DNA from 3 places in the Shewanella sp. SW1 genome. Region 3 is predicted to be linked to each of the others. Evidence: predicted binding sites of a transcription regulator. Region 3 holds the regulator's gene; each other region holds the start of a gene.
The links. Region 3 encodes LexA, which represses DNA repair genes until DNA is damaged. Its sites were predicted from a motif close to TACTGTATNNNNATACAGTA; they were not measured.
Positions count from the first base shown of each region.

Region 1 (7,039 bases), on a different contig from region 3:
CGCCGAACTTTTTCACAAAAAGCTTGCTACCACTAAGCTTTCGTTTTTGGGGCACAGCAACCTCTTAAGCTAGACGCTCAGTAATCCAAGGTAATACTTGAGCCAATGCCGCATCCAGATTTTCTGGCTGGCTACCGCCCGCTTGAGCCATATCAGGACGACCACCGCCTTTACCGCCCACTTGTGCAGCGACCATAGCGACTAGCTCACCCGCTTTGACTTTACCGATCAGATCGTTACTCACACCCGCGATCAGGTTAACTTTCCCTTCCTGCGCGGTACCAAGAACGATAATGGCCGATTTCAATTTCTGTTTTAATTCATCTTGCAAACCACGTAGTGAACTTGCCTCAACGCCGTCTAATTTTTTGATCAGTACGTTAACGCCATTAACTACAACGGCATCGCCCACTAAGTCTGCACTCGCTGCGGCCGCTAGCTTATCTTTCAACTGCGCCATTTCTTTTTCGAGTTGTTTCATCTTATCGAGCTGCGCTTTTAACTTAGCCACCACTGAGTTGGCATCGCCTTTCAATAAGGCTGCAGCTTCTTCCAGTTCAGCTTGTTGCTGCGCCACATAAGCCATAGCGGCAGCACCAGTCACGGCTTCGATGCGACGTACACCCGCAGCAATACCTGCTTCAGAGGTGATTTTAAATAAGCCGATATCGCCAGTGCGACCCACATGGGTACCGCCACACAATTCGATAGAGAAATCGCCCATAGTCACAACACGCACTTGTGAATCATATTTCTCACCAAAGAGTGCCATAGCGCCTTTCTCTTTAGCTTCATCTATGCCCATTTCAGCGGTTTTCAGCTCATGGTTACGACGAATTTGAGTGTTAACTAATTCTTCAACTTCTTTTAATTCAGCAGCTTTTACGCCTTCGAAATGGGAGAAGTCAAAACGTAAACGCTCAGGATCAACCAAAGAACCTTTTTGCGAGACATGAGTACCGAGCACTTGACGCAGTGCGGCATGCAGTAAATGCGTAACAGAATGGTTTAACTGTGTACGGTGACGCAGTTTTTTGTCCACTTTCGCTTCAATAACTTGGCCAACGCTCAAGCTACCTGTAGCCAAAACACCTTGATGGCCCGTTGCTTGACCATACTTTTGCGTATCGTTTACCGTAAACTCAATACCGTTTGCAACCAATTGGCCTTTATCGCCTACTTGACCGCCAGATTCCGCGTAGAAAGGTGTTACATCGAGCACGACAACGGCTTCATCACCCGCTTTGATCGCCGTCACTGACTCACCATTTTGATAAATCGCGGTGACCTTAGCTTGGCCCGCTAATTCGGTGTAACCAGTGAATGCGGTTTCAGCATCGATTTTCAGCGCTGCGTTGTAATCTGCACCAAAGTTACCAGCAGCTTGGGCGCGGCTACGTTGCTCAGCCATGGCGACTTCGAAACCTGCTTCATCGACAATGATGTTGCGCTCACGACAGACGTCAGCGGTCAAATCCATTGGGAAGCCGTAGGTGTCATACAGCTTAAATACGGTTTCGCCGTCTAAAGTGTCGCCTTTCAACTCGTTTAAGGCCGTATCTAAAATACCTAAACCACGTTCAAGCGTACGGGCAAATTGCTCCTCTTCCGCTTTCAGCGCTTTTTCAACAATGACTTGCGTCTCAGCTAACCCTTTAGCCGCATCGCCCATCACCGCAATCAAAGATGGAACCAACTTATAGAAGAAAGCTTCGGTCGCGCCCAACTTGTTACCATGGCGAACTGCGCGGCGGATAATGCGGCGCAGCACATAACCGCGGCCTTCGTTCGACGGCATAACGCCATCGGCAATAAGGAATGCACATGAACGGATATGGTCGGCAATGACGCGCAGTGACTTCTCGGTTAAATCGCTTACGCCGATGATTTCTGCCGCTTTAGCGATCAAAGTACGGAAAATATCGATTTCGTAGTTAGAATGTACGCCTTGCATAATCGCGGCGATACGCTCAATCCCCATGCCAGTATCAACCGATGGCTTAGGCAAAGGTAACATTTCACCCGATGCTTGACGGTTGTACTGCATGAAAACGATGTTCCAGATTTCGATGAAACGGTCGCCATCTTCTTCAGGACTGCCAGGACGGCCACCCCAAATATGATCACCATGATCATAAAAAATCTCAGTACATGGACCACAAGGACCGGTATCACCCATTTGCCAGAAGTTATCTGACGCAAAGGCAGCACCTTTATTGTCACCGATACGTATGATGTTCTCGGCAGCGACACCAATTTTTTTATTCCAGATTTCAAAGGCTTCATCATCTGTCTGATAAATAGTGACGCACAGACGTTCCTTCGGCAGCTTTAACGTTTCAGTTAAAAAAGTCCAGCCCAAACGAATCGCTTCTTCTTTAAAATAATCTCCAAAACTGAAGTTACCTAGCATTTCGAAAAAGGTGTGATGACGTGCTGTGTAGCCAACGTTATCCAAATCGTTATGTTTACCACCGGCGCGTACACAACGTTGAGCAGTGGTCGCACGCGTATAATTGCGTTTGTCCATACCAAGAAACACGTCCTTGAACTGGTTCATGCCTGCATTGGTAAATAAAAGTGTGGGATCGTTGCCTGGCACTAATGAACTACTGTCCACAACTTGATGACCATTGCTGCGGAAAAATTCGAGGAAAGCGCTTCTGAGCTCTGCTGTAGTTTGATACATGAAATCATCCTGAATTGGGTAAGCATTACCAGCTACGCCTTAGGCTAGCCGTATTTCTATTTGCCCAGCATTATAAGCAGACTAAGGAAGGACGACCAGTCTTGATTGGTGATATACACATCAGGAATTTAATATTTTAGCGTGAATCGCCCACACCAGAGTCACTAGAAGCAAAACGACAAGATAAAGCACAAATAAAGACGGTGTAAGTTTATCGCGGCACGGACAATATTTAAGCAAGTGAGTCTAATGTGGAGTACGAAATGGACAAGACTCATTGATGATATTTAGATGAGCTTTTACAGTCTTAGCTCCAAATTTAATAATTTTCATCGAGATCATTGGGATCTGAATCTAGTGCGTAAGTGATTTGATCGTAGCTAAAGCCTTGGCCCATTAAAAAACGCACTCGTTTGGCCTTTTCCTTTGCGATGAGATCCCGAGCTTTAGAGCCCTTCACTTCTGTTACGCGAGGAACACCGTATTTTTTGGTGGCTTTATCTTTTGCTAGCTCAAACCAGTCACAATCACAATTAACCAAAGCGGCTTCAATACAGTCTTTAGATAAGCCTTTCTGTGCGATTGCTTGGCGGATGCGTATTGCACCGTGGCCTCGACTGATGTGGCTTCGCACCAACAGTTCGGCATAACGAGCATCATTAATAAAACCGGAGGATTCGCAAGCATCGAGTACAGGTTCGATATCGTTAAGTTCGAAACCTTTTTCGAGCAATTTATCGCGGATTTGTAAACGGGAATAATCGCGGCGCGCTAACAGCGCGACCGCAATTTGATGGGCTGACTGACTCAGAATACTTCGCCTGTCTCTAAATCAATATTGTCCTCAGTACTATCATCAGCTTTGGCAGCCAAGGCACTCGGATTACTCAAAAGCAACTCACGTAGCGTCTTGTCAATTTCAGCAGCAATAGCTGGGTTTTCAGTCAGATATTTGCCAGCATTAGCACGACCTTGGCCGATTTTATCACCTTTATAGCTGTACCAAGCGCCCGCTTTTTCAATCAACTTATGGGCTACGCCTAAGTCAACTAACTCACCAGTACGGTTAATACCTTGGCCATAAAGGATTTGGAATTCGGCCTGCTTAAACGGCGCTGCAACCTTGTTTTTCACCACTTTAACGCGAGTTTCGTTACCGACCACTTCATCGCCGTCTTTAATGGCACCAGTGCGGCGAATGTCTAAACGAACAGAAGCATAAAACTTCAGCGCGTTACCACCGGTTGTAGTTTCTGGGTTACCGAACATCACACCAATCTTCATCCGAATTTGGTTGATGAAGATAAGTAAGGTGTTAGATTGCTTTAAGTTACCCGCAAGTTTACGCATGGCTTGGCTCATCATACGCGCCGCTAGGCCCATGTGAGAATCACCAATTTCGCCTTCGATTTCAGCTTTAGGCGTTAATGCCGCCACTGAGTCGACTACGATAACGTCAACAGCGCCTGAACGAGTTAAAGCATCACAAATCTCAAGCGCTTGCTCGCCAGTATCCGGTTGCGAACACAGCAGGTTATCAATATCTACGCCCAATTTTTTAGCATAAATAGGGTCTAACGCATGCTCTGCATCGATAAAGGCACAGGTTTTGCCTTCACGTTGCGCTGCGGCAATCACTTCTAAAGTCAGTGTTGTTTTACCTGATGATTCAGGACCATAGATCTCAACGATACGACCCATTGGCAAACCGCCAGCACCTAAAGCAACGTCCAGAGACAGAGAACCGGTAGAAATGGTCTCAACATCCATAGAGCGATCTTCGCCCAGCTTCATGATGGAGCCTTTACCAAATTGTTTCTCAATTTGGATCAATACCGCAGCAAGTGCTTTCTCTTTATTTGGATCGACCTTCATTCCTGTTCCCTCATCAAGACAAGCATTAAGCTGTCAAAAGTGATATTCAATTTACAAACGGGTAATTCAAAAAGCCGCGCTTTTTGTCTTAATTCTGCTGACTAGTATACTGTACAATCATACAGTATCAAGACCTGTGACTGAATTATTTTTAGCTGATAGGATTTTTAATATGACCAAGGTTTTAGCGAATATCAAATCAGATAATAGCTCCCTTTGATCAATATCCATCGTTAAGGGCTCAATTTTCGCTAAATTATTGCTAAGATTGGCGCAACAAATTTTGCGTGGTCTTTTTAGCTGAAAATTGTACAGCAGTCTTCCGCTTCCATAGCGCTTAATCACCCTTAACCACACAAACTGTATCGCCTTTAGGCAGTCACAACGGACGATAACGATTTAATGAATGTAATTGATACCGATGATTTAGAGAAACATACTCCTATGATGCGTCAGTACTTGACGATGAAAGCAGAACATCACGATATGTTGCTGTTTTATCGCATGGGTGACTTCTACGAGTTGTTTTATGACGATGCTAAACGTGCTTCTGAGCTGTTAGGCATTTCACTCACTGCGCGCGGTAAAAGTGGTGGCGATCCTATTCCGATGGCGGGACTTCCTTACCATGCTGTGGAAGGCTATCTTGCAAAATTAGTTCAAATTGGTCAATCAGTTGCGATTTGCGAACAGATTGGCGATCCCGCGACATCTAAAGGACCGGTAGAACGTAAAGTGGTGCGAATTGTCACGCCAGGCACCTTAACCGACGAAGCGTTGCTACAAGAGCGCCAAGACAATCTGTTAGCCGCGGTTTATCAAGGTAAAGTCGGTTTTGGTTATGCCACATTAGATGTTTCATCCGGACGTTTTGTGATTGCAGAGCTCGACACCCGAGAGTCATTAGAAGCAGAATTGCAACGCACTAATCCCGTTGAAATTCTCTACAGTGAAGACTTTGGCGAACTAGGTCTACTTAACGGTTTTAAAGGCAAACGCCGTCGCCCCGAGTGGGAATTTGATTACGATACGAGTATCAAGTTACTACTGGCCCAGTTCGGCACTAAAGACTTACATGGTTTTGGCATCGCAGATGCACGTTTATCACTGCAGGCTGCGGGTTGCTTGATGCAATATGTCAAAGACACACAGCGCACGGCACTGCCCCATATCAATGCCATTATCCGCTTCAATCAAACCGATAGCATAGTACTCGATGCGGCAACTCGCCGAAATTTAGAATTAACTCAAAACCTTGCCGGTGGCCGCGATAATACCTTAGCGGCAGTATTGGATAATACGGCAACGCCTATGGGCAGCCGTATGTTACAACGCTGGGTCCATCAGCCTCTGCGAGATCCTAAGCAAATCAAGGCTCGTCAACAGGCGGTGACTGAACTGCTCGATACCGCAGCCCACGAAGGTTTGCATGAGCAGCTAAAGGCACTTGGCGATATCGAACGTATCATGGCAAGGTTAGCCCTGCGCACTGCCCGTCCAAGGGACTTTGCACGTTTACGTCAAGCACTGGGCTTATTGCCTGAATTACAACTGAGTTTAAGTACACTGAGCGCGCCGCACACGACTCAATTGCGTCAACACTTAGGTGAGTTCCCCGCTGAGCAAGCCCTGCTTGAGCGCGCGATAGTCGATAATCCACCTATGCTTATCCGCGATGGTGGGGTGATCCGTGAAGGCTATAACAGCGAACTAGATGAATGGCGCGGTCTGAGCGAAGGAGCGAGTGATTACTTAGTACAACTTGAAGCCAGAGAAAAAGAACGAACTGGCATCAATACACTTAAAGTCGGCTATAACCGCGTACACGGTTATTACATCGAAGTAAGCCGCCTGCAATCCTCACAAGTACCGCTCAATTATCAACGACGCCAAACACTTAAGAATATGGAGCGTTATATCACGCCTGAACTTAAGGAATACGAAGAAAAAGTCCTCTCGAGCCAAGGTAAAGCGCTGGCACTCGAAAAGCAGTTATGGGAACAGTTATTCGATCTTATTCTGCCGAAATTACATGAATTACAGGCTTTTGCTAGAGCAGCGGCTGAGCTTGATGTACTGAGTAACTTTGCCGAGCGTGCCGAAACCTTAGGCTACACTTGTCCAGAGCTGAGCCAAGATATCGGCGTACAAATAGACGCAGGTCGCCATCCAGTGGTGGAGCGTGTTAGCCAAACGCCGTTTATCGCTAACCCAGTGACCTTGCACAATCAAAGACGTATGTTGATTGTCACCGGACCCAACATGGGCGGTAAATCGACCTATATGCGTCAAGTCGCCTTGATTACACTGATGACCCATATTGGTTGTTTTGTTCCAGCAGATCGCGCCCTGATTGGCCCGATTGATCGCATCTTTACCCGTATTGGCGCATCAGACGATCTGGCCTCTGGCCGCTCAACCTTTATGGTCGAAATGACTGAAACTGCCAACATCCTGCACAATGCCACTGCCAGT
Region 1 covers NZ_JAKKSG010000022.1:83,841-90,879, reverse strand. The annotation lists gene L5M71_RS18375 (aspartate kinase) at 1-55, opposite strand, end outside; gene alaS (alanine--tRNA ligase) at 65-2,689, opposite strand; gene L5M71_RS18365 (regulatory protein RecX) at 3,009-3,479, opposite strand; gene recA (recombinase RecA) at 3,497-4,564, opposite strand; gene mutS (DNA mismatch repair protein MutS) at 4,967-7,039, shown strand, end outside.
Region 1: a site for LexA is predicted at 4,672-4,691, ahead of recA (recombinase RecA). Genes of this name have one in related genera too.

Region 2 (7,039 bases), on a different contig from region 3:
CAAAAATAACTAGGCCAAACAATCAGTTGGCGAGCATGGTCATCAGCTAAAACTAAGCACGCCTAGGGTGTGCTTTTTTATGACATATTCTGTCAAAATCCGATAAAACCACGTATCATGTGCGCCAGTCGGCCAAGGGGCAATTCCCTTGTACTTTTCCATTCAATATTAGGTTTAACAGAGTCTAACGATGCTAATTACACTATCGATTATTGGCGGTTTTATTATTTTAACCTTAGGCGCTGAAGCCCTAGTGCGTGGCGCGAGTTCAATCGCTCTACGTTTAGGTATTACGCCACTTATCATAGGCTTAACTATTGTAGCCTTTGGTACTAGCGCACCAGAACTGGCTGTGAGTGTAAAATCTGCTCTAGCAGGAAACAGCGGTATCGCCTTAGGTAACGTTATAGGCTCTAACATTGCTAACATAGGTTTGATTTTAGCCATCACGGCACTTATCCGCCCTATTCAAGTGCAATCTCAAGTCGTAAAGCGTGATATCCCTTTGATGATATTGGCTTCTATGTTGTTCTGGGCACTCTTGTTAGATGGCGAGCTCAGCCTAATTGACGGTGTAGTATTACTGTCACTACTGTTCGGTTATTTAGCCTTTAGTTACATCAGCTCGAAAAATGGTAATGAAGAGGAAGAGATTGAAGCAGGTCCAAATAATCCGCTACTTTCAGCCCTATTTATCTTAGTCGGTATTGGTATGTTAGTCGGTGGCGGTATTTTGTTTGTCAACGGCGCAGTAGATTTAGCCAAGACCTTCGGTATCAGTGAAGTCATTATCGGCTTAACGATCGTGGCGATTGGTACCAGTATGCCAGAGTTAGTAACTTCTGTTCTCGCAGCACTGAAAGGTCAGAGTGACATAGCCATAGGTAACGTTGTCGGTTCTAACATATTCAATATTTTGGGTATTTTAGGTATTACTGCAATAGTACAGCCGGTATCATCTCTTGGCTTCCAACCCTTTGATTTCATCGTGATGTTGGCATTTGCTATCATGATTTTACCTTTCGCTTGGACAGGATTTCGTATTGGCCGCCGCGAAGGTTCAGTATTACTACTGTGCTACTTAGGTTACTTGGGCTACCTAATAAACCAAGCAAGCACTCAAGCTGTGGTATAACACTTAGCTGATCATTTGCGATAAAAAAACACCGGAGCCTCTCCGGTGTTTTGCTCTCTAGGTATTGTCCACTTTATTAATCACGCACCTTCTTTAAAGCACACCTCATAAAAAATATAAGCACACAACTCAACTGATGACATTTGTCATGCCAAAGCCATGACCTTTGTGTCTGCACTTCTTCTATCGAATTTCTGATAATGAGCCCGTACCCAAACATTGGGAAACTCACTCAATAAGGAAATACCATGAAAACATTACTCCTCGCCTCCAGCTTTTTGCTTATCAGTACTCACTCGTTTGCAGCAACGCCATCAAACACTAACATCACCAATGTAGACGCGGCCTCGAATGCGATGAATCTAACGCAATTACAACAACTGAGCGGTAGCACTCAAGATTATGATAAAGCCTATGCGAACTATCGCTTAGCCATCAGTGCCAATGTAATGGGGCAGAAAACACTCGCTAGCAGCGCACTGACTACAGCGCAAACCACATTAGAAGCACTCGAAACCAGCCAAGCGAATGCAGAATCCCTTGCCCTGTTATCGTCGGTTTATGGCATGCAAATCGCCTTAGACAATAGTAAAGGTGCAACGCTCGGTATGAAATCCGCCAAGGCGATTGCCAGTGCCGAACAATTAGAACCACAAAATCCACGGGTAGCGCTTGTTAAAGCCATCGCCGCCTATAACACGCCAGCCATATTTGGCGGCAGCATGCAAAATGCTAAGACCTTAGCCACTACAGCCATAGAAAGATTCGCCCAGCCTTGCGACAACATTTGCTGGGGTGAAGCCGAAGCCTACACGTGGCGCGGGCTCGCTAAACAGGAATTAGGCGATAGCCAAGGCGCGATTGAAGATTGGCAACAAGCGATCAAAGTACAAGCAGATTACGGTTGGGCAAAATTTTTGCTTCAACAAAATCAGCAGTTAAGTGCAAAATAGACAAAGTTGCTAACGGGGATCTATGGCGCTGACGATAGCGCCAATCCCTAAAAAGAATAAATTAAAACAGATGCCATCGGTGGGCATTCAACAACCAACTCAGTGACACAGAGGCATCATGATAAGCACTCCCCTTCAGCTCGAACGAAAACTTGCTTGGGTGTATTTGATAAACTTAGTGTTTTATCTGATCCCACTTGCCATAAATCCCTATCCAAGCTGGAAAATCGCCCTCAGTTTTGCCGTGTTAATCCCTTTTATTGTCAGTTATTTTTGGACCTATAAGTGCAATAGCCGTAGCGCCTATCTGCCCATTCTCATTATGGTGGCCATAGCAATAGCGATCACACCAATCAACCCAGGCTCTATATCGCTATTTACCTTTGCCGCTTTCTTCATTGGCTTTTTTTATCCTCTCCGGACCTGTCTGTTGGCTATTACAGCACTCATCGGCCTGTTGTTTGCCCTCAATGAGATTTACCACTTTAACAGTTACTACTTTCCGCTTTACGGCTCGGGATTAGTGCTCGGCGTGGGCATGTTTGGTGTCGCCGAACGCAGACGTTATCGGCATAAATTGAAAGAACAGCAAAGTGCCCAAGAAATTACCACCTTGGCCACTATGCTTGAGCGTGAACGTATCGCGCGGGATCTACACGACATTATGGGGCATAGCCTTTCTTCCATCGCCCTTAAGGCTGAGCTAGCCGAAAAGCTTATCGCAAAACAAGAATATGAACTCGCATCAACCCAATTGACTGAGCTAGGACAAATTGCGAGGGAAAGTTTAAGCCAGATCCGCCACACAGTGTCAGACTACAAACACAAGGGTCTAGAGAGTTGCGTGACGCAGCTTTGTAAATCATTAAGGGATAAAGGCTTAAGTGTCGAGCTCAGTGGTGAGCTACCCAAGCTAGGTGCAAGCACAGAAAGCCAACTGAGTTTGATCCTCACCGAACTCATTAATAATATTCTTCGCCATAGCGGTGCAAGTGAATGCTCTATCCACTTTTCTAAGCAATCAGACCACCTGCTGCTCGAAGTCAAAGACAATGCCGCGGCCAAACCTTTTATAGAGGGTAATGGCCTCACAGGTATACGCGAGCGCCTCGACAGTTTAGGCGGCAGCTTGAGCTATAATCTCGAACAGGGATATACATTTACCGTCAGTTTACCTTTGCAGGGAGCAACAAATTAATGAAGATTTTATTGGCGGAAGATCAAGCTATGGTGCGAGGAGCGCTCGCCGCACTCCTCACGCTTGCAGGGGGTTTTAGTATCACCCAAGCGAGTGACGGCGACGAAGCTCTAAGCTTACTCAAACAGCAAAGCTTTGATCTCTTGCTAACGGATATCGAAATGCCCGGCCGCACAGGCTTAGAGCTGGCTACATGGTTAAAGGAGCAACATAGCCAAACCAAGATAGTGGTCATTACCACCTTCGGCCGTGCGGGCTATATTAAACGTGCCATCGAAGCGGGTGTGGGCGGCTTTCTGCTTAAAGATGCACCCTCAGAAACCTTAGTCAACGCGATTCAACAAGTGATGGCGGGAAAACGAGTGATCGATCCTGAACTTGCCATGATGGCGATTGGCGATGTCGACCCACTCAACGACAAAGAACGCCGCGCTCTTCGCCTCGCTAGCGAAGGCAAATCCACCTCCGACATCGCCGAAACTCTTTTTATCGCTGAAGGGACTGTTCGCAACTACCTCTCTGAAGCCATAGCCAAACTCAATGCCAGCAATCGAATCGATGCAGCGCGCATCGCCAAACAAAAAGGCTGGTTGTAATAACACTCACAGTTAACCACGCTTTCAGCCTAACGATCTCTTATCAACAATTTTGCGGCCTTAAGGTCGCAGAAAGATATTAGCTATGCTTCCAAACAAAATTTGATAACACCCTAATTCCCCTTGAGATTGCCTTACGCTTATTCTCTGTTAATATATGTATAAATTCACAGTGATTGAGTGCTAACGACTTGCAGCAATTGGATCTTGTTCCGATCACCGACCTCAAAGGCGTCGCCAAAAAGGTCGCGGAGAAACTCGCAAAGCTCGGCATCACAACAGTACAAGATCTGCTGTTTCACTTACCCCTGCGCTACGAAGATAGAACCCAAATCTATCCCATTGCCGCCCTCAGCCTAGGCGGTTATGGCACTATAGAAGCTGAAATCCAATCGACACAAATCATCCAAGGCCGCAAGCGCATGCTGGTCTGCAATGTGCGCGACGATACGGGCAGCTTAAGCCTGCGCTTCTTTAACTTTTCCGTTGCTCAGCGTAATGCCATGCAAAATGGTTTGATGATCCGCGCCTATGGTGAAGTGCGCCGTGGTAGTCATCAAGCTGAGATAGTGCATCCAGAATATAAAGTGGTGTATCCCGGTGAAGATGTTCACCTGAGTGATACCCTAACGCCGATTTATCCCACGACTGAGGGCTTAAAACAGGCGAGTTGGCTAAAGCTGACGGAGCAAGCCTTGGTATTGCTGGAAGAGGGTGGCTTAACTGAACTTCTGCCACCGCAATTGCAACCTAACAACATCAGCCTTAAACAAGCGCTGCAGACGCTACATCGCCCTCCTGCGGGGATCTCTCAGTTCGATTTAGAGCTAGGTCAACACCCAGCCCAGCAACGACTCGTGCAGGAAGAATTACTCGCCCACAATCTCAGCATGTTACGCCTAAGGCAGCGCAGTAATTTAGATGCCGCTGTCACCATGCAGGCCACGGGGCAGTTGCTCAATCCTTTCCTCGCCGCTTTGCCCTTTAAACCGACTGGCGCCCAGCAAAGAGTCGTGGCTGATATAGGCAAAGATTTAGAAAAACCGCACCCTATGATGCGCTTAGTGCAAGGGGATGTTGGCTCTGGCAAAACCTTAGTCGCGGCGATGGCGGCATTACAAGCGATTGAAAACGGTTATCAAGTTGCCATGATGGCACCGACCGAGTTATTGGCCGAGCAACATGCAACTAACTTTGCCGCTTGGTTTGAGCCACTCGGACTTAAGGTAGGTTGGCTGGCGGGAAAACTAAAAGGCAAGGCCAGAACCCAATCCCTTGCGGATATTGAATCCGGCGCCGCCCAGATGGTGATTGGTACCCATGCCATCTTCCAGCAGCATGTGGTCTTTAACAAACTTGCGTTAATTATCATAGATGAGCAACACAGATTCGGCGTACACCAACGCTTAGGCCTGCGGGAAAAGGGCGTGAACCAAGGTTTCCACCCGCATCAATTGATCATGACAGCCACACCCATTCCCCGCACGCTGGCGATGACGGCCTATGCAGATCTCGACACGTCCATTATCGATGAACTGCCGCCGGGGCGAACTCCAGTAACCACAGTGGCGATTGCTGATTCACGCCGCAACGAAGTGCTTGAACGGGTGCGTAACGCCGTCATCACAGATAAACGTCAGGCCTATTGGGTGTGTACTCTGATTGAAGAATCCGAAGTGCTCGAATGCCAAGCCGCCGAAGACACAGCCGAAGAACTGCGCCTCGCCCTGCCCGAGCTCAATATTGGCCTAGTGCATGGCAGGTTGAAGAGCGCCGAGAAACAGCAAATCATGGCTGACTTTAAGGCAGGCATTATTCATCTACTGGTAGCGACAACCGTGATTGAAGTGGGCGTCGACGTACCTAATGCCAGCCTGATGATCATTGAAAACCCTGAACGTTTAGGTCTAGCACAACTACATCAACTGCGCGGACGAGTCGGTCGAGGCGCCATCGCAAGCCATTGTGTGTTACTCTACAAGGCGCCATTGAGCCATACCGCCACCCAAAGACTGAGTGTACTCAGACAAAGCAATGATGGTTTCATCATAGCGCAGAAAGATTTAGAAATTCGTGGCCCAGGTGAAGTGCTTGGCACTAAGCAGACGGGACTGGCTGAGCTCAAAATTGCCGATCTGGTGCGCGATCAAGCTTTGATCCCACACATTCAGAAATTAGCGAGCCATGTAATGGCGCAAGCCCCCGAAAAAGTCGATGCAATTATTTTACGTTGGCTCGGGCACAGACAGCACTATGTGCAAGCTTAAGCCGTAAATATTAAAGGGTAAAGAACGAGGCGTAACATCTGCCTTTACTCGAAATAAATTGTTTATGTTCAGCTAAGCGCTATAGACAAGCGCATGGAAACTTGCAAAATGAACCTGCGGCCTTCAAATAGCCCGCTCTTGCACTTTAATGTTAGCTGCATGTATTCACCAAGTTACCTTGACACTCAAGCGAAGGATGTAAAATGCAAGTTAATCAAGATGATAGAATAACACCTCAAGAGACTTCTTCTAGCAGCAATCGCTTTGCGCTTTTTGCGATAGTGCTCGTCGTGCTACTTTCTGCCGGAGGATATTATTACTACAGCGGTGATTCTGACTCACCTAAACTCATCCCTAACGCCCCTATTGTATTGCCTGAAACACCGCCATCTGAACCTATGACGCTCGAAAGTGCGCCAGAGCCTGAAACCACTGAGACGACGCCTGCCGTTACAGAAACGAACACCAATAGCACTGAAACCACTGCAGTGGCAGAGCCTGAAGTTGTCGTAGAACCTGTGCCTGTGCTGGCTGAAAGTGATGCATTTGTGCAACAAAAAGCTCTCGCCATGATCAATAACAATGTGCTGAGTTCTTCGTTAGTGCAGCAAGATCTCGTCCGCCAATTTGTGGTATTCGTGGATAACCTAGCTCAGGGTGAATTAACCCGTAAAGTTAGCCCACTTAAAGGACCAGAGAAGCTGTTCTCAGTCTCAGAAATCACCAACAAAGTGTATTTAAATCCTGAGGGTTTCCACAGATACGATGCCTATGTTGACTCGATTGCCAAAATGGACGAACAGAGCTTAATCACAACTTACAAGCAACTGACGCCGCTCCTAGAGGAAGCTTTTACCGAACTCGGCTACAGCAACGCCAAATTTAACGAC
Region 2 covers NZ_JAKKSG010000011.1:101,364-108,402, reverse strand. The annotation lists gene L5M71_RS11650 (AMP-binding protein) at 1-9, shown strand, start outside; gene L5M71_RS11645 (calcium/sodium antiporter) at 191-1,135, shown strand; gene L5M71_RS11640 (tetratricopeptide repeat protein) at 1,384-2,088, shown strand; gene L5M71_RS11635 (sensor histidine kinase) at 2,207-3,286, shown strand; gene L5M71_RS11630 (DNA-binding response regulator) at 3,286-3,882, shown strand; gene recG (ATP-dependent DNA helicase RecG) at 4,074-6,149, shown strand; gene L5M71_RS11620 (DUF3014 domain-containing protein) at 6,353-7,039, shown strand, end outside.
Region 2: a site for LexA is predicted at 4,038-4,057, ahead of recG (ATP-dependent DNA helicase RecG). Genes of this name have one in related genera too.

Region 3 (7,039 bases):
AATGCCGTGATAAGCCAAGTCCACACAAACAATGGTAACTTCATCCATGTCATGCCTGGCGCGCGTAAATTCACTATGGTCACAATCACGTTGATTGCGCCCATGATCGAACTTATCCCCATGATGTGAATAGAAAATACAAAGAGCGCCGTGCTATCTGGACTATAAGTTGTTGATAGTGGTGCGTAGAAGGTCCAACCAAAGTTAGGTCCGCCACCTTCCATAAATAGCGAACTGAGAAGGATAGTGAAGGCGAAGGGGAGTATCCAAAAACTCCAGTTATTCATCCGTGGCAGCGCCATATCGGGCGCCCCTATCATCATAGGGATCAGCCAGTTAGCGAGCCCTGTAAAGGCTGGCATTACCGCACCGAATACCATGATCAGCCCATGAACAGTTGTCATTTGGTTGAAAAAGTTGGGCTCGACCAATTGTAATCCAGGTTGAAAGAGTTCAGCGCGGATCACCATGGCCATAGCGCCACCGGTTAAGAACATAATGAAGCTGAACCATAAATACAAAGTACCTATGTCTTTATGGTTGGTGGTTAGCAGCCAGCGCATGATGCCCTTTGGCGCACCATGATGATGGTCATCATGGGCTGCGGTTTGATCTTGAGTCGTTGTGCTCATCATTATCCCCTACTGTCCATGACTTGCGATATCAGCAGGTTGCACTGTATCGCCGGTATTGTTGCCCCAAGCATTGCGTTCATAGGTAATGACTGCTGCAAGTTGTTGTGGGCTAAGCTGTTTGCCAAATGCCTGCATAGCCGTGCCTGTTTTACCGTGCATCACAATATCGATGTGATTGGCGACTGGTCCAATGGCGATAGCGCTACCCACTAGCGCGGGGAAGGCGGGTGGTATTCCTGCACCTGTCACTTGATGGCAGGCAGCACAGAAGGTCGCGTAGACAGTTTCACCTTCGGCCATGAGGGCGTCATGGCTGAGTGTGGGGAGGCTTGCGGGATCGACTGCAGCTGAGACGTCTGTTGCAGACGCGGGTGTCGGGGTTATACTGCTTGGTACCGCGGCGGATGTTTGTGCAGAATTGCCGTTCATGTACTCGTTGACGTCTTTGGCTTGCACTGCATCGCCAGTATTATTGCCCCAAGCATTACGCTCGTAGGTAGTCACTGCCGCGATTTCTTGTGCGGTCAATTGCTTACTAAACGCTTGCATGGCAGTACCCGTTTTACCGTTGAGCACAATTTCAAGGTGACCGCTGAGTGGTCCCGTTGCAATCGGGCTACCTTTAAGGTGCGGAAATACGCCTTGCAACCCTTCGCCATTGGGCTGGTGGCAGGCTGCGCAGTGCCCGAGGTAAACTTGTTCACCTTGAGTCATCAACTCTTCTTTACTTAGGGTTTGTGATAAAGCGGCTTGAGCGGCTTCAGCCGCAGCACCTGCGGCTTGTTTCTGCTCTGTGACCCAAGCCTCAAACTCGGCTTCGGGTAACGCTTGTACTACGATAGGCATAAAACCATGGTCTTTACCGCAGAGCTCGGCGCATTGACCACGGTAAATGCCGGGTTTGTCGATGCGAGTCCAGGCCTCATTGATAAATCCTGGATTGGCATCTTTCTTAATTGCAAAGGCGGGCACCCACCAAGAATGGATGACATCCTCTGAAGTCATCAGAAAGCGGATTTTGCGGTTTATCGGTAGAACGAGCGGTTTATCGACTTCCAATAGATAGTTTTCACCCTTGGTTTCGGTGCCTTCGATTTGTGCTCTGGGTGTTGTCAGTATGCTATAAAAATCAATATCTTGATCGAAATAGCTGTAATGCCATTTCCATTGGGAACCCGTGACTTTTACGGTGAGATCGGCGTTGCTGGGATCTTCCATTGCGATTAAAGTTTTTGTCGCTGGAATCGCCATTAAGATCAAAATGATAAATGGCAGAATCGTCCAAGCGATTTCAACTTTAGTGCTTTCGTGAAAGTGGGACGCGACAGCGCCTTTGGATTTTCTGTGGTTGATCATGGCGTAAATCATGACGCCAAAGACCACTAGGCCTATTGCGCAGCAGATATACAAGATGGTCATGTGCAAGTGATAAACCTTGCCACTGATCTCGGTCACGCCAGGGGTCATGTTGAACCGCATGTCTGCGGCGGTCAACGGTGGTGCGAAAAGCACCACGAGTAAACAATACAACAATTGCTTCACAAGACTTCTCCTCTGCCAATTGCGAATAGCAACTACAAAGAAGAGCAACACAGTAAGTCTCAACTCTATGCAAACTCTTCAGTTCCCAAAAAAGCTTTTTTGACTTCAACGTGCGTTGGCGGCTGTTACTTTTAATCAAGTATTGTTACTGCTGGTAATTAGCCACGCTGGCACATACTGCTGAAATAAATCTGTTCTCTATTTTTAGTGGCGCTTCGAGTTCGATAAATACTCGATTCATTGACCACGGAAGGTGATATATCATCACCGACTTAACCAACCATACTTGCTGTTTAAATATTGATCAAGATCACTTATTTATCTAATTATCTGAAAAATTGCCAAAAAAAAGCCTCACATTCATAGGTGAGGCGGCTTTCAAGGTAAAAAATTAAATGAATATTTAGTGTACAGCGCTAAAAAAAGATTGCTGACCGAAGAGATTGCCTTGCTCAATGCGTACGTCGGCATGTAAGTGACTGTTTACGTCTTCAAGCACTATGCCCATAGCTCGGGCACTTTTAGCCACGATTTGTAGGCGTCGATTATCCCGCGCATCTAATGATTGAGTCCAAGTAATGACTGCACTGGACGTACCACTTGTCAGGGCTTTTTCCATCGCCCACAGGGTTTCGACTTCATCTTTAGCATGAACCAGTAAGACTCTATCCATACGCACACCTGCGCTGGCAAGCATTTGCTTGTAGCCAATACTTGGTGGGTTGATGAGCACTAACCAACGGCCCTGTTGGCTTAACTGAGCGAGTTGTGCACTCAGATGAATTAATTCTTGGCGACCTTGAGTCTTAGTTGGCATACAGGCGATAGGCGCATGGTGCCAGTCATAGTCGGCATCACGGACTTCATCGAGCCACAAGCCCGGATGGCGGGGGGCATTGCCAAGTAGTTTATTCATAGCCAATCTCCATTACGGATCACACCGACGGCGAGTCCTTCAATTGTTAAACTTTGGAAGCCTAAATCCACTTTAATCGGGGAGTAATCTTCATTTTCGGCATGTAGATAGACCACATTACCTTTTTTTTCGAAACGTTTAACAGTGACATCGTCATCGACTCTAGCGACAACCACTTGACCATTTCTAGCTTGTTCTACTTTATGAACTGCCAGCAAATCACCTTCGAGAATGCCGATATTCTTCATGCTGTCACCCTTTACTCGCAGTAAAAAATCGGCGGCGGGATGGAACATGCTTGGGTCGACTTGGTAGTACTGTTCAACATGTTCTTGGGCGAGGATAGGTTCACCTGCGGCCACTTGGCCGATGAGCGGTAAACCTGTTTCAGTCAAATCTTCGATTTCCGCAGGCAGACGAATGCCTCGAGATGTGCCTGGCATGATCTCAATGCAGCCCTTTTTTGCCAACGCCTTAAGATGTTCTTCAGCCGCATTGGCGCTCTTAAAACCTAAACGGGTTGCGATTTCTGCCCGAGTGGGTGGCATGCCAGTATCGGCAATATTTCGTTTAATTAGCTCTAATATTTCAGCTTGGCGTGGCGTCAAAGGTCTCATGGTGTTTCCTGTTTTTCTATACAGTTACTGTTAGTATATACAGTATTATTTGCAGCGCAAGTATTAACCACTTTTTAGCTATGTTGGAGAGAATTAGCGAATATTGCCCATAGTCTGGTATTCTATCGGGCTAGTAAACGCACTTAATTGCATAAGAATAATGCCTAAACACGACTCTCTTTGGTTGAAATCATTACGTTGGATCCAAAAACACTTAGTGCACACTATTGTGGTGCCTCAGGATCCCTTTGCCGATCTGAATCTGGATGCTTCCAGACCCCTTGTTTATGTGATGAAAACAGAATCCCTTAGTGACATAGCTGCTTTGAGCGAAATAACGGCTAAGTTAGGTTTACCAAGCCCTTATGAGCCTCTAGTGGCTAATGGTGTGACTGCGCCTCGGGTTGTCTGTCTTCAAGGACGTAAGCCACTGTTTGGCGAGCGTGCTGGTAATGAGCCTTTCCTCGAATGCTTTATGCGTTTGTTAGCCGTGCATAAGGAACGTCCTGAATTGGATATTCAACTTGTGCCTGTGAGCTTGTATTGGGGTCGAACGCCAGGGAAAGAAGACGACACTATGAAGGCGGCCGTATTTGAGCGGGAAAACCCGACTTGGTTGCGCAAGTGCTTGATGATTCTGTTCTTAGGTCGACATAACTTCGTGCAGTTTTCGAATGCCGTATCCCTGCGTTACATGGCTGACGAACATGGCACCGACATGGGGATTGCCCATAAGTTAGCACGGGTTGCGCGCGTGCATTTCCGTCGTCAACGTAAGGTAATGACAGGGCCTGTGCTGCCAAACCGCCAAGCACTGTTTCATTCGTTGCTCAAATCTGAGTCGCTGCGCAAAGCGATTCAAGAAGAAGCCGCCAGTAAAAAGATTTCTGAGACCCAAGCGCGCGAGACGGCTATTGAGTACCTCGATGAAATCGCAGCAGATTACTCAGATAGTTTAGTGCGTATTGCCGAGCGTTTTTTAACTTGGTTGTGGAACAAGCTTTACAGCGGGATCAACATTAAAGGCGCCGAGCAAGTTCGCCAGCTGCACCATGATGGTCACGAGATCGTTTATGTGCCTTGCCATCGCAGCCACATGGATTACCTGCTGTTATCGTATATTTTGTATTATCAAGGCATGGTTCCGCCGCACATTGCTGCTGGCATCAACCTCAATTTCTGGCCCGCGGGACCTATGTTCCGTCGCGGTGGTGCCTTCTTCATCCGCCGTAGTTTTAATGGTAACAAGCTGTACACCGCAGTATTTCGTGAGTATTTAGATCAGCTGTTTGCTAAAGGTTATTCGGTGGAATACTTCTCCGAAGGTGGCCGTTCACGTACTGGCCGTCTGTTGGCGCCGAAAACTGGCATGATCGCCATGACGATGAACAGCGTACTGCGCGGTATTGAACGTCCTGTCACACTTGTGCCAGTGTATTTAGGCTATGACCATGTGATGGAAGTAGCGACTTACCATAAAGAGTTAAGCGGTAAGAAAAAGAAAAAAGAATCTGTGTGGCAGGTGTTCGGTGCCATTCGTAAATTAGGTAATTTCGGCCAAGGTTATGTGAATTTTGGCGAGCCTATTACCCTGCAAAATTTCTTAAATGAGCGTGCGCCAAACTGGCGTGCTGAGTTGGCCGATGATCCCGAGCAGAAACCAAGTTGGTTAACGCCAGCGGTAAACGTGCTGGCTAATCGGGTGATGACGCGTATCAATGATGCCGCAGCGGCGAGTTCGGTGACTTTGACCAGCTTAGTTTTACTGGCGACAGATCAAAACGCCTTAGAACGTAGTCTGCTGGAGCGTCAGCTTGATTTGTATCTGACCCTACTCAAAAAAGTGCCTTACACTTCTTATACATCTGTTGCCGAAGGTGATGGTAAGCATTTAGTGCAGCAAGGTTTAGAGCTGAACAAGTTTGTTGTTAGTGCCGACCCTTTAGGGGAAATAGTGTCTATCGAAGCGAGTCAGGCTGTGTCTATGACTTACTATCGTAACAATATCATTCACTTATTTATTGTTCCTTCATTAATTGCGAGTTGTTTAACCCATAATGAACAGATCCTGCGCCAGCAAGTGGTTTCAATCGTTGCCGATTTTTATCCACTGCTGAAAGCCGAACTCTTCATGGGAATTAAAGACTTACCAGCCTATGTTGAGCAAGTACTGGATTTCCTGATTGGGCTAGGTTTAGTGGTTGAGACAGATACTTTAGCTGTCGTGCCTGAGCACTCAAGCCAATTATTGTTGTTAGCCAGTTCAGTGAGCGAGACTCTGCAACGCTACGCTATTATTTTCAATCTGTTAGCGAACAGACCTAAGATGGAGCGCTCAGAACTTGAGTCTGAGAGCCATTTACTCGCTCAGCGTTTAGGGGCTTTACATGGTATTACCGCGCCTGAGTTCTACGATAAAAAACTCTACGGTACTTTGAGCGTGAAGCTCAAAGAATTGGGATATCTGGCGGATAGTGAAGATAAGTCCAATATCAATCGCATACGAGATCAGGCCAATAGCTTATTACGTCCGTCAGTGAGACAAACGATAGTGGCGAGTGTCACCGCGGAGCACACAGTTTAATGGCAAATCATATGAATGCGGCTAAGCATAAGCCCGCAGGTAAGTCCTTGCTCGGTGGTGCCATGATTATTGCTGGCACGACCGTAGGTGCTGGGATGTTTTCTCTGCCCGTGGTCGGTGCAGGTATGTGGTTTGGCTATTCGATTTTGATGTTATTGGGCATTTGGTTTTGCATGTTGATGTCGGGTTTATTGTTGCTCGAAACCAATTTACATTTCGAACCCGGTGCTAGCTTCGATACCTTAAGCAAGCAAACTCTTGGGCAGTTTTGGCGGATAGTGAACGGCGTTTCTATCGCTTTCGTGTTGTATATTTTGACCTATGCCTATATCAGCGGCGGTGGTTCGATTGTGAATCACAGCTTGCAGGGCATGGGAATTGAGTTACCGCAAAGTGTGGCAGGGCTAGTATTTGCCATAGTATTGGCGAGCATAGTGTTGATCAGTACTAAAGCCGTGGATCGGATTACCACGATTATGCTCGGCGGTATGATCATTACCTTCTTCCTCGCTATCGGCAATTTATTGATCGAAATTGATGTGACTAAGTTGCTCGAACCCGATGGTAATAACAGCTTTTCACCTTATCTGTGGGCGGCGCTGCCCTTTGGTCTCGCCAGTTTTGGTTACCATGGTAACGTTCCCAGCTTAGTGAAGTATTACGGCAAAGATTCCTCCACCATTATCAAGGCGATTTTCGTCGGCACCTTTATCGCACTGGTGATTTATGCCTGTTGGTTAGTGGC
Region 3 covers NZ_JAKKSG010000018.1:31,750-38,788, forward strand. The annotation lists gene ctaD (cytochrome c oxidase subunit I) at 1-632, opposite strand, end outside; gene coxB (cytochrome c oxidase subunit II) at 642-2,177, opposite strand; gene L5M71_RS16245 (cell division inhibitor SulA) at 2,581-3,093, opposite strand; gene lexA (transcriptional repressor LexA) at 3,090-3,710, opposite strand; gene plsB (glycerol-3-phosphate 1-O-acyltransferase PlsB) at 3,871-6,294, shown strand; gene mtr (tryptophan permease) at 6,294-7,039, shown strand, end outside.